Regions from separate parts of the Anaerostipes faecis genome, predicted to be linked through region 3. Evidence: predicted binding sites of a transcription regulator. Region 3 holds the regulator's gene; each other region holds the start of a gene.
What was found. Region 3 encodes Rex, which represses fermentation and respiration genes when NADH is low (regulators of the CRP and FNR family bind a similar motif). Its sites were predicted from a motif close to ATTGTTAANTANTTAACAAT; they were not measured.
Positions count from the first base shown of each region.

Region 1: the regulator Rex is predicted to act here: its motif matches at 1,526-1,545, upstream of QGT46_RS00020 (iron-sulfur cluster assembly scaffold protein).
Region 2: the regulator Rex is predicted to act here: its motif matches at 1,400-1,419, upstream of QGT46_RS05905 (shikimate dehydrogenase).
Region 4: the regulator Rex is predicted to act here: its motif matches at 1,350-1,369, upstream of gap (type I glyceraldehyde-3-phosphate dehydrogenase).

Region 1 covers NZ_CAJSYK010000001.1:1,889-5,070, reverse strand. Annotated here, with positions in the region: gene QGT46_RS00030 (sugar-binding transcriptional regulator) at 1-184, shown strand, start outside; gene QGT46_RS00025 (iron-containing alcohol dehydrogenase) at 217-1,374, shown strand; gene QGT46_RS00020 (iron-sulfur cluster assembly scaffold protein) at 1,639-2,331, shown strand; gene QGT46_RS00015 (GGGtGRT protein) at 2,344-3,182, shown strand, end outside.
Region 2 covers NZ_CAJSYK010000006.1:66,764-69,945, reverse strand. Annotated here, with positions in the region: gene QGT46_RS05915 (NAD(P)/FAD-dependent oxidoreductase) at 1-240, opposite strand, end outside; gene QGT46_RS05910 (LysR family transcriptional regulator) at 367-1,257, opposite strand; gene QGT46_RS05905 (shikimate dehydrogenase) at 1,463-2,338, shown strand; gene QGT46_RS05900 (MFS transporter) at 2,370-3,182, shown strand, end outside.
Region 3 covers NZ_CAJSYK010000012.1:87,800-90,981, forward strand. Annotated here, with positions in the region: gene QGT46_RS09810 (ABC-F family ATP-binding cassette domain-containing protein) at 1-1,432, opposite strand, end outside; gene QGT46_RS09815 (redox-sensing transcriptional repressor Rex) at 1,585-2,244, shown strand; gene acpS (holo-ACP synthase) at 2,261-2,623, shown strand; gene QGT46_RS09825 (NAD(P)H-hydrate dehydratase) at 2,620-3,182, shown strand, end outside.
Region 4 covers NZ_CAJSYK010000030.1:11,082-14,263, reverse strand. Annotated here, with positions in the region: gene QGT46_RS14905 (Na/Pi cotransporter family protein) at 1-1,247, shown strand, start outside; gene gap (type I glyceraldehyde-3-phosphate dehydrogenase) at 1,417-2,433, shown strand; gene QGT46_RS14895 (phosphoglycerate kinase) at 2,678-3,182, shown strand, end outside.

The DNA of each region.
Region 1 (3,182 bases), on a different contig from region 3:
TTCCTTCAACAAGCGTCTGGTCAGTATTTCATTTGAGAATTTAAAAAAGATACCAATCAGAGTAGGGGTTGCCTACGGCAAAGAAAAGCGGCAGGCAATTCTGGGCGCGCTGAGGGCAGGCATTGTAAATGTCCTGATCACCGACATGCAGGCAGCAGAATATTTGATGGATGTAGAACAATAAAACACATATAAACATAATTTAAGGAGGTCCAAATGAACAATTTCACATACTCTATTCCAACAAAGATTCATTTTGGAAAGGGACAGATCACACATTTATCCGAACTGAGGGAGAGCGGAGAAAAGGTCCTGCTCGTCTATGGAGGCGGCAGCATTAAAAAAGCAGGAATCTATGATACCGCAATGAAGATTTTGAAAGATGCAGGACTTTGTGTGTCCGAACTTTCCGGTGTGGAGCCTAATCCGCGGATAGAGTCTGTGGTAAAAGGAGTTAAAATCTGCAAGGAAGAAAAAATCGACATGGTCCTTGCAATCGGAGGAGGAAGTGTCATCGACTGCGGAAAAGTCATTGCGGCCGGAGCCTGCAGTGAAGAAGATCCATGGGAACTTGTTTTACACCCGGAAAAGATCACTGCCGCGTTGCCGATTTACTCTGTGCTTACATTGGCAGCCACCGGATCTGAAATGGATAAATTTGCAGTCATCTCCGATCTGAAGAAAAATGAAAAATGGGGAACAGCCAGTGAGCACATGAAACCAAAGATGTCCATCATGGATCCGGAGTATACTTATTCTGTTTCCAAAAAGCAGACGGCAGCAGGTACAGCAGATATAATCAGCCATATTTTTGAAAATTATTTTACCAATGTGTCCAATGCTGATGTACAGGCACGGTTTGCGGAAGGCCTTTTAAAGAACTGTTTTTACTATGGACCTATTGCACTGGAACACCCGGATGATTATGACGCCAGGGCCAATCTCATGTGGACATCCAGCATGGCAATCAACGGCATTCTTTCAGATGGAGCCGAGGTTGCATGGTGTGTGCATCCCATGGAGCATGAATTAAGTGCATTTTATGATATTACCCACGGGGAGGGACTTGCAATCCTCACACCTCACTGGATGGAGTTTGCACTAAATGAAGCTACCGCGAAGAAATTTGCAGACTATGGAAGAAATGTCTGGAATCTGCCGATGGCAGAAGAAAATATGGAGACAGCGAGAAAGGCCATAAACTGTACGAGAAAGTTCTTTAGGGACATGGGTCTTCCTACTACATTGAGAGAAGTAGGGATCGACGAAACCTATTTTGACATCATGGCAGAAAAAGCGGCGGCAGGTTGTAGAGGCTCCTTTGTAGAGCTCACGAAAGAAGATATCATTCATATTTATGAAAATGCATTATAGGTTCAGAGTAAAATAACAGAAAGAGGCCGGGGTCCTGTCCATGGGAACCGGCCTTTTCTGATGCGTTCTCCTGATGAGTGATTTCTTTTTCAAACACACTGTTCCAGTCCGCGAAAAAATACAAAACATTACAAAGTTATTGAGATAATTTCTTGTTTTAATTTTAACAATATGATAAAATAAGCTAGAGCAAATGAGCTTAAAAACATTACTTACATATGAGTGTGGGATGTTTATTATTTATTCACTGAAAGGAGTTTCAACATGATTTATTCACATGAAGTAGAACAAATGTGTACCGTAGCTCAGGGTGTAAACCACGGAGCTGCTCCAATCCCTGAAGAAGCAAAATGGATCAGTGCAAAAGACGTAACTGATATTTCCGGGCTGACTCACGGTATTGGCTGGTGTGCACCTCAGCAGGGGGGATGTAAGTTAACTCTGAACGTTAAAGAGGGAATCATTCAGGAAGCATTGGTAGAGACTATCGGATGCTCTGGTATGACTCACTCAGCTGCTATGGCATCTGAAATTTTACCGGGAAGAACAATTTTAGAAGCATTAAATACAGACTTAGTATGTGATGCTATCAATACAGCAATGAGAGAACTGTTCTTACAGATCGTATACGGAAGAACCCAGAGTGCTTTCTCTGAGGACGGGCTTCCGATCGGAGCAGGTCTTGAAGATTTAGGAAAAGGTTTAAGATCTCAGGTTGGTACTATGTACGGTACACTGAAAAAAGGACCTCGTTACCTTGAAATGGCTGAAGGATATGTTACAGGAATCGCTCTTGACGATGAAGAACAGATCATCGGTTACCAGTTCGTAAACTTCGGTAAGATGATGGATTTCATCAAAGCAGGCGATGACGCTCAGACAGCTTTAGACAAAGCAAAAGGTCAGTACGGCAGAGTAGATGATGCTGCTAAAATCATTGACCCAAGAAATCAATAGGAGGTAACGAACATGGCTTTATTTGAATCATATGAGAGAAGAGAGAAACAAATTCTTGCTGTATTAAAAGAATATGGTATTAATTCTATCGAAGAAGCTGCTGAAGTTACAAAGGCTGCAGGATTAGATGTATATGCTCAGGTAGAAGGCATCCAGCCAATCTGTTTTGAAAATGCAAAATGGGCTTACACCGTGGGTGCTGCCATTGCAATCAAGAAGGGCTGCAAGAGAGCTGCAGACGCTGCGGCTGCTATTGGTGAAGGCCTTCAGGCATTCTGTATCCCTGGATCAGTAGCAGACCAGCGAAAAGTAGGTCTTGGACACGGTAACTTAGGAAAAATGCTCCTGGAAGAAGAAACCGAGTGTTTCGCATTCTTAGCAGGACACGAGTCTTTTGCTGCTGCAGAAGGTGCGATCGGTATTGCCGAGAAAGCAAACAAAGTACGTCAGAACCCACTTCGTGTTATCTTAAATGGTCTTGGAAAAGATGCTGCACAGATCATTTCCAGAATCAATGGATTTACATTTGTTGAAACTAAGATGGACTATTCCACAGGAAAAGTAGAAGAAGTATTCAGAAAATCTTACTCTGAAGGTCTGAGAGCAAAGGTTAACTGCTACGGTGCAAATGATGTAACAGAAGGTGTTGCAATCATGCACAAAGAAGGCGTTGACGTTTCTATCACAGGAAACTCAACAAACCCAACACGTTTCCAGCATCCTGTTGCAGGTACATACAAAAAAGAATGTATCGAACAGGGTAAAAAATACTTCTCTGTTGCATCCGGCGGAGGTACAGGCCGTACACTTCATCCGGACAACATGGCTGCAGGACCGGCTTCTTATGGTAT
Region 2 (3,182 bases), on a different contig from region 3:
GTCGATCCTGATCTGAGTTGTACCGTTTGAACCGAGAGGGGAATCTACGCTGGCATTTTCCACCATAATAAGACCGACACCGCCTTTTGCCCTCTGTTCGTAATAATTGATATGGAGAAAACTCATCTCTCCGGTCTGTTCTCCATAGTTGGTTCCCATCGGTGTCATCATGATGCGGTTTTTCATCGTCATGTTTTTGATTGTCAACGGACTGAAAATATTTTTATAATTGCACTTCATTGTGTACCCTCCAAAAGATTATCGATTTCTAATTAGGGTTGTTATCATTGCATTTGGGTGATCTGTAATGATAAGTTCATTATAAAGCAAAGATAATTATTTAACAAATTGATATTTTTTTTGAAATCAATAGTTTTTGTCTATCGTTTTTTTTACGAAGACAATAAATTTCTCTACAGCAGGGATCATAATGTTGTTCTTCAGGTACGCCATGTAGACAGTGTGATAAGGTTTCACGTTGCTTAAGTGAAGGATCTCCACGTCATATTCCCTCAGAGATTCCACATGGGCCACGAAGCCGATGCCGAAGTTCTCGGCTACGAGAGCGGCAATGGCATTTTCATCGGAGGTTTCAAATGCGATCTCAGGTTCCATCCGGTTTTGCCGGTAGATGGAAGTTGTAAACTGGCCCAGGCCGGAAGTGCGGTCATATCCTATGACAGGGTAGGACAGAAGATCTTCCAGCAGAACTTCTTTTTTATGCTTCAAGGGGTGCTCCAGCGGCGTGATGACAACCATCTCCTGATTGATGACCGGGACGAATTCGATCTCAGGCTCATTGGATACGTAAGAGCCGAAGATGACGTCATATTTTTCAGACTTCAGATCACGGAGCATTTTGTTAGTGATTTCCTGCGTCATGGAAAAGGTGATATTGCTGGAACCTTCCGAATTTAAGAAACTGCGCACGAGGTGGGGAATATACGATTTGGCAAGTGGAAACACGTAGGCCAGGTCGATGTGGCCTCCCTTGGAGTTGGCCAGAGCCTTCATTTTATCCTCAGCAATCTTCACTTCTTCGAGTATTTTATTGACATGCTCTAAAAATATCTTTCCGTACTTAGTCAGCTCGATATTTCTTCCATTTTTCCGGAAGAGAGGAAGCCCCAGTTCCTCTTCTAAATTGGCGATGGAGCGGCTTAGACTGGGCTGGGATACATTCAATTCTCTGGCTGCCTGATGATAATGCTGCAGGGTTGCGATTTTTTGAAAATAAGAAAGCTGGTTTAAATTCATAGAGAGTACCTCGTTTCTTGGGAAAGTGCAATGGCTATTTATATAAGGAAGCATAACATAAATGATAGCAAAAATCTATTAAAAAGTATTAAAAGATGTATTAGAAGTATCAATAAGATCCGTGTATAATAGTTTTTGTAAGGTTGTTAAAAAATTAACTTTTGGGTGAAGAAACAACAGGGTAAGTAGAAAAGGAGAATGACACATGGCAGAGAGAATCACAGGACATACAGAATTGATCGGGCTGATGGCATATCCGATCAGACATTCCAGTTCACCGGCAATGCACAATGAAGCATTTGCCACATTAGGACTTGATTATGCATACTTGGCGTTTGAAGTTGACAATGACACATTAGAGGATGCGGTAAAAGGACTGCGTGCCCTGAAACTGAAGGGTTCCAACGTGTCTATGCCGAACAAGACAGTTGTAGGCAAGTACTTAGATAAGCTTTCACCGGCAGCAGAGATGGCAGGAGCAGTCAACACGATCGTCAATGAAGACGGAGTTTTGACAGGACATATTACCGACGGAATCGGCTACATGCAGTCACTGAAAGACAATGACATCGATGTGATCGGCAAAAAAATGACAATCACAGGAGCAGGCGGAGCTGCAACGGCGATCGAAATTCAGGCGGCTCTGGACGGTGTCAAAGAAATGTCAATCTTCAATATCAAAGATAAATTCTGGGAGAATGCAGAGAAAACCGTTGAGAAGATCCGTGCAAACACAGACTGTATCGTAAATCTTTATGATCTTGATGATAAAGATAAATTAAAAGAAGAGATTGCAGACAGCTATCTGTTTGCACAGGCAACCGGTGTTGGAATGAAGCCTCTTGAAGGCCAGTCAGTGATACCTGACGCGTCATTCCTGCGTCCGGACCTGATCGTCACCGACACTATATATGCACCGAGAGAGACTGCACTTTTAAAGATGGCAAAAGAAGCCGGCTGCAAGACAATGAACGGTCTTGGTATGATGCTGTTCCAGGGAGACGCGGCATTCCACCTGTGGACCGGAAAACATATGCCGATCGACCACATGAAAGAAGTGTTGGATATTAAATACGACTAAATCTAGAGAGGAAATTTGAGAGGAATCAATTATGAACAAAAAATATTATCCCAGTGCGTTTATTTTATACTTAAATTATTTCATCCATGGTATCGGATGTTCTGTATTAGGCCAGGTAGCAGTAAAAGAAACTTTGGTAAAGCAGTGGGGAGCTTCTGACATCGGGCTGGTAACAATGGTAGCGGCAGCGCTGGGGCTTGGACGTTTGATCGCCCTTCCATTTGCAGGACCTCTTTCTGATAAGCTGGGAAGAAAAGTGGCATCCATCATCGGCGCAGGCTCCTATGCGATCTTTTTCTTAGGCCTTGCTATGTCACCAAATATGACGGTTGCATACATAGCAGCTGTATTAGGAGGAATCGCAAACTCATTCCTGGATACCGGTGTGATCCCGGCTTGTGTTGAAATTCTGGCTCCAAGATCCAGTATGGCAACGATGCTCACCAAGTTTTCAATCTCCTGTTCACAGCTGTTAATGCCGTTTATGATCGGTGCTATCGTTGGAGCAAACCTTTCCTTAAATGTATTATTATACGTATGCGGTGTTGCCATTGCCATCATCGGCGTGCTTGTTTTATTCGCACCTCTTCCGAAGATGGAGACAGCAGGCGGGGCAAAATCTTCTCTGATCCAGGATATCAAACATGCAAACTTCTCATTGGAGAGTATTGCGCTGATTATCATCGGATTTACAGGAACAGCAACATTCCAGCTCTGGCTGAACTGTGCTCAGGATTTCGCGAAGGAATATGCAAAGATTGGTGATCCTTCTGTGATGCAGACATACTACAGTACGGGATCTCTCGTAGCTATCGTTGTTACAACTGTTTTAGTTAATAAGATA
Region 3 (3,182 bases):
GAATGTCCAAGTGGTTGGTAGGCTCGTCAAGAATCAGGAAATTGGCATGGGATAACATAAGTTTCGCAAGAGATACCCGCCCCTTTTCCCCACCGCTTAAGGAAGAAACAAGTTTAAATACATCTTCTCCCTTAAAAAGGAAAGCGGCCAGTGTATTTCTGATTTTTGTGTTGGTCAGTTCCGGAAAGGAATCAGATATCTCCTCGAAGATTGTCTTATCCGGATGCAGGTTGTCCTGTGCCTGGTCGTAATATCCGATGGATACTTGGGAACCGAGCCTGATCAGTCCTTTGTTTTTAGGCATTTGTTTGCAGATGATTTTCAACATCGTAGTCTTTCCGGTTCCATTGGCGCCGATCAATGCCACGCGCTCGCCGCGGAATATTTCAAAATTTATATCGGAAAACAGCGTATGCGGCCCGAAACTTTTTTCCAGATGTTCCACCGTTAAGACATCGTTTCCGCTGACAACCGACGGTTCGATAGCAAAGCGCATTTTCCCGTCGATCTCCACAGGCTTTTCGATGACATCAATTTTGTTCAGCATCTTTTCACGGCTCTCGGCCCGGCGGATGGATTTTTCCCGGTTAAACTGCTTTAGTTTTTCGATGACCGCCTTCTGGTGCCGGATCTCCTGCTGCTGGTTTTCGTACTCCTTTAAGCGGATCGCCTTTACCTGATCCCTTTTCTTAATAAAAGAAGTGTAGTTGCCGTCAAAGAGCATCGCATGCCCCGCCTCGATCTCCATCACCTTGTTGACGATCTTGTCCAGGAAATACCGGTCATGGGAGACCAGGATGACAGCGCCCTCATAGTGGCTTAAATAGTTTTCCAGCCATTGGATTGACTCAACATCCAGATGATTGGTAGGCTCATCCAGGAGAAGAATCTCGGGCTTCATCAGCAGAAGTTTTCCGAGAGCTACCCTTGTCTTTTGTCCTCCGGACAGTGTCTCAATCATTTTTTGAAAGTCTTCCTCTTTAAACCCGAGTCCTTTTAAGATTCCTGCGATCTCACTTTCATAGGCAAAACCGTTTTTCTGTTCAAATAAATGAGTGGTCCTGGTGTATTCCTCCATCTTTTCTTCGAGCTCTGCGCCGCTTAAATGCTTCATCATATGCTCCAGAGAGCGGAGTTTTTTGTCCAGTTCGATCACATCTTGTTTTATGGTCAAAAGCTCTTCATAAATGGTGCGGGAAGAAGTATGGTCCTGATGCTGTGCGAGATAGCCGATATCGGCGTCCTTCTTTTTGTGGATCTCCCCTTCGTCGGGTGTCATCTGATCCATGATGATCTTGAGCAGGGTGGACTTTCCGGCGCCGTTTAAGCCGATGACGGCGAGCCGGTCCTTCTCATTGATATGAAAGGAAATTCCTTTCAGGACTTCCTGGTCGACAAATGTTTTATGTATATTCTGACAAGATAAAACCATAGTGCACTCCTTCAAAATTTCTAAGCTGTAAAAATTCCTTTTAAGCATAACATAATTTCTGAAAAAACGCACCGAAAAGTTTGACAGTTATTAGACAATCTTATATAATTTATTTAATTTGAGTAGTTAATAAAATAAGTGGGAGGGTAATAATGTCATCAATGGATAAGAATATATCACCGGCAGTTATAAAGAGATTACCTAGATATTACCGTTATTTGGGGGCTTTGAAAGCAAAAAATATTACGAGGATCTCATCCAAAGAGCTGAGCGAGAGAATGAAAGTAACTGCATCCCAGATCCGACAGGACCTGAATAACTTTGGAGGTTTCGGGCAGCAGGGATACGGTTACAATGTAGAAAACCTTTACGTGGAGATCGGCAAGATCCTGGGGCTTGACAAGAGCAATCAGATGATCATTGTCGGTGCCGGAAATCTGGGGCAGGCATTGGCCAATTATCAGGATTTCAACAATAACAGCATTGGTTTTCAGGTGATCGCACTGTTCGATGTAAATCCGAAGCTGATCGGCATCACGGTGCACGGAGTAGAAGTGCACGATATTGACGATATGGAAGAGTTTATAAAGAATCATGAGATCAAGATCGCAGCCCTCACGCTTCCGCAGGACCAGGCGCCGAAGATTGCCAAAGATCTTGTGTCCTGGGGCATCAAAGGATTTTGGAACTTTGCTCCTGTGGATCTCACGCTGCCAGACAGTGTGACCGTGGAGAATGTCCATCTGGCAGAAAGTCTCATGACGCTGACTTACAATATTCACAGCAGGGAAGACGGCGAGGGCGCGGAGTAAAGACGGGAGGAACGCCATGATTGTCGGTATAGGAACTGACCTGATAGAAATCGGGCGGGTACAGAAGATGGTGGAGAGAAAGAACCGCCTAAGCCGGATTTTTTCAGAAGAGGAACTGGCATACGCAGGTTTAAACAGTACGACTCTTGCTGGTAATTTTGCAGTTAAAGAAGCCGTTTCCAAAGTATTTGGAACCGGCTTCTTCGGATTGGAGCCCTATGAGATCGGAGTGTTCCGGGATTCAAAAGGAGCGCCTTATGTGAAACTGACAGGCAGAGCCGAAAAGCTGGCATCGGATATGCAGATTACGAAATTTCATGTGTCGGTTACGAACACAGGGGGGCTGGCACAGGCTTTTGTCATAGGAGAGTGTCTATGAAATATGTTTTGAAAAATCAGGAAATGCAGGATGTTGATAAAGAGACCATACAGCAGATCGGAATGCCGGGTCTTGTGCTGATGGAGCGGGCCAGCGAAAAAATTGCCCGAAGGCTCATGGAAACGGTCAGAAAAAGTGACAGGATACTTTCTGTGGCAGGATGCGGAAATAACGGGGGAGATGCGCTGGCTGCGGCCAGAATCCTTCTGGAGGAAGGATATTCTGTGGATTTCACAGTCGTGGGGGAGCTGTCCAAGGCATCCGGAGATTTAAAGACGCAGTATGATATCCTTACCCGTCTTGGGTATGAGCAAAAAAAAGAAATAGATTATAACGGCTATGACTGGATTTTGGAAGGAATGTTCGGCGTAGGCCTTTCCAGGGAGATAGCGGGGATATATCGGACCGTTGTGGAGAGGATCAATGAAAGCAGAGCCAGAGTCATGTCGGTCGATATTCCCTCCGGCATCAGCGGGGATACGGGGAAAGTCCTTGGATGCGCCGTCAGGGCAGACGCTACGGTGACGTTCGGCGGGCCCAAGGCAGGACATCTGCTCTA
Region 4 (3,182 bases), on a different contig from region 3:
AGGCAGAGATCGCCGTAGGTTTCGGTGTTCTTTTTATCGGACTCTCTTTTATGTCCAGTTCCATCGGAGTATATCAGAGCAGCCCTATTTTCGCAAAGGCTTTTGAAGTTCTCGGGGGGAATCCTATTTTGGGAATTCTTGTAGGAGCTGTCGTTACAGCGATCATTCAGAGTTCTTCTGCATCCGTCGGTATTCTTCAGACACTTGCCATGAAGGGCATTGTAAACTGGCGTTCCGCCGTTTTCATTACGCTGGGGCAGAACATCGGTACATGTATCACGGCTCTTTTATCCAGTGCGGGTGCAAACAAAACCGCAAAAAGGGCGGCGGTAATTCACTTATCTTTTAACATCATCGGAGCTGCTATTTATGGAATTATCATGACCATTTTCTTCGGAGTGTTTGACCATCTGGCCATGCAGCATATTTCGAGTACGGAGATCTCTATTTTCCATTCTATCTTCAATGTATCAGTCACTGTACTGCTGTTCCCGTTTGCCAATGTATTGGTGAAACTGTCAGGACTGATTATCCACGAAGAACCGGAAGATGAGGAAGACGAGGAAGTAGAAGAGATGGTGCTGCGTCACCTGGATCCGCGTATCCTGGAGACTCCTTCTTTTGCAGTGGAAAACGCAGTCAAAGAAGTAGTGCGCATGGGTGATATCGTTCTGAAAAATATGAAGCGTGTTACGAAGGAAGCCATGAATCCGCAGCCGAGTGAAAAACAGCTGGACAAGGTATTCAGGGATGAAAAGGTCATCAACCATTTAGAAACTATGATCACCGGGTATCTTGTAAAGATCAGCAATCTGGCACTGACGGAGAAACAGAGCAAAATTGTCACGGATTTATTCTACACAATTTCGGATATCGAGAGGGCAGGAGATCATGTCGAAAATATTGCTGAATTCATGCAGATAAAGCATGACGATAAAATTGCATTTTCTGATCTTGCAAAGGACGAATTGCACAAAATGACGGCTCAGGTCATTAAAACGTTTGATTATGCCATCAGGGCTATTGAGAAAGACGATGTGGAAATTGCAAAACAGGCAATTCAGGGAGAAGAAGAAGTCGACAGAATGGAGAAAAAGTACCGGAAACAGCATATTGAACGGCTGGAACGGGAGTCATGCATACCTGAAGCCGGAGTGATCTATATTGATATGATGACAAGTCTGGAGCGTATTTCGGACTATGCCGACAATATTGCCAATTATATCATCGATGAGAATGAAAAATAAAGCTTTTGGTAATCTTGTACAAAGATATGATTTTGTATACATGAGAGAAATGCTAAAATAGACTTGATATTTTTGGACATATTGTTTAAAATAAAAAGGAAGTTTGTCAATAGATTGACAATTGACAGACAACATTAAATTATTCATTCAAGACTTAGGAGGAATTGAGATGGCAGTAAAAGTAGCGATTAATGGATTTGGACGTATCGGACGTCTTGCATTCAGACAGATGTTCGGAGCTGAAGGTTATGAAGTTGTAGCAATCAACGATTTAACAAATCCTAAGATGTTAGCACACTTATTAAAGTATGATTCTGCACAGGGAAGATATGCATTAGCTGACAAAGTAGAAGCAAAAGAATCTTCAATCGTAGTAGACGGAAAAGAAATCGAAATCTATGCAGAAGCAGACGCAACAAAACTTCCTTGGGGAGAATTAGACGTAGACGTTGTATTAGAATGTACAGGATTCTACACATCTAAAGACAAAGCATCTGCACACATTCAGGCAGGAGCTAAAAAAGTTGTTATTTCTGCGCCAGCTGGAAACGATCTTCCAACTATCGTATACAATGTAAACCATGAAACATTGACAAAAGAAGACACAGTCATCTCAGCAGCATCTTGTACAACAAACTGCTTAGCACCTATGGCTGATGCTCTTAACAAGTACGCACCGGTTCAGTCTGGTATCATGTTGACAGTACATGCTTACACAGGAGATCAGATGACTCTTGACGGACCACAGAGAAAAGGTGATTTAAGAAGAGCACGTGCAGCAGCAGTCAATATCGTTCCTAACTCCACAGGAGCTGCAAAAGCTATCGGATTAGTTATTCCTGAATTAAACGGAAAATTAATCGGATCTGCTCAGCGTGTACCGGTTCCGACAGGTTCTACAACAATCTTAACAGCAGTTGTTAAGGGAGAGAACGTAACTGTTGATGGAATCAACGCAGCTATGAAAGCAGCAGCTACAGAATCTTTCGGATATACAGAAGAAGAATTAGTATCTTCTGACATCATCGGAATCAAATACGGTTCTTTATTTGATGCAACTCAGACAATGGTTACTGAAATTGGTGACGGATTATACGAAGTTCAGGTTGTATCTTGGTATGACAACGAAAACTCTTACACAAGCCAGATGGTAAGAACAATCAAATACTTTGCAGAATTAGCATAATCATCAGCGCTGTGGATGCGGACAGGCATCAATATTCAGTGTAGTATTCTGCAATACCATACCCACAGGGCACACTGTATTTTATGCCCTTCGGGCAGCGTGCTTTGCACGATAAGGTATAAAGACTCAAATGGGTCCGGTCTTTTTGGACCGGACCCGTTTTTTTATTTTGTTTGTTAAAGAAGGCAATCCGGCAGGATAGGCATTCGATTTAATCCTATAAGAAATCCCAGGAGGAAAGAACATGTTAAACAAAAAATCAGTAGATGATATCAACGTAAAAGGAAAGAAAGTCTTAGTGCGCTGTGATTTTAATGTACCGCTTCAGGATGGAAAAATCACAGATGAGAACCGCCTGGTTGCGGCACTTCCTACATTAAAGAAGCTAATCGCAGACGGCGGGAAACTGATCCTTTGCTCTCACTTAGGAAAACCGAAAGGAGAGCCGAAACCGGAATTATCTCTTGCACCGGTGGCGGCACGTTTGAGTGAGTTATTAGGTCAGGAAGTGAAGTTTGCAGCAGACGACAACGTTGTAGGACCGAATGCGAAGGCGGCGGCAGACGCAATGCAGGACGGAGATGTCATTTTACTTCAGAATACACGTTACAGAGCAGAAGAGACAAAGAACGGAGAAGAATTCAGCAAGGAACTTGCAAGCCTCTGTGATGTATTTGTAAATGATGCTTTTGGAACTGCTCACAGAGCTCACTGCTCTAACGTGGGAGTTACACAGTTCGTAGACACTG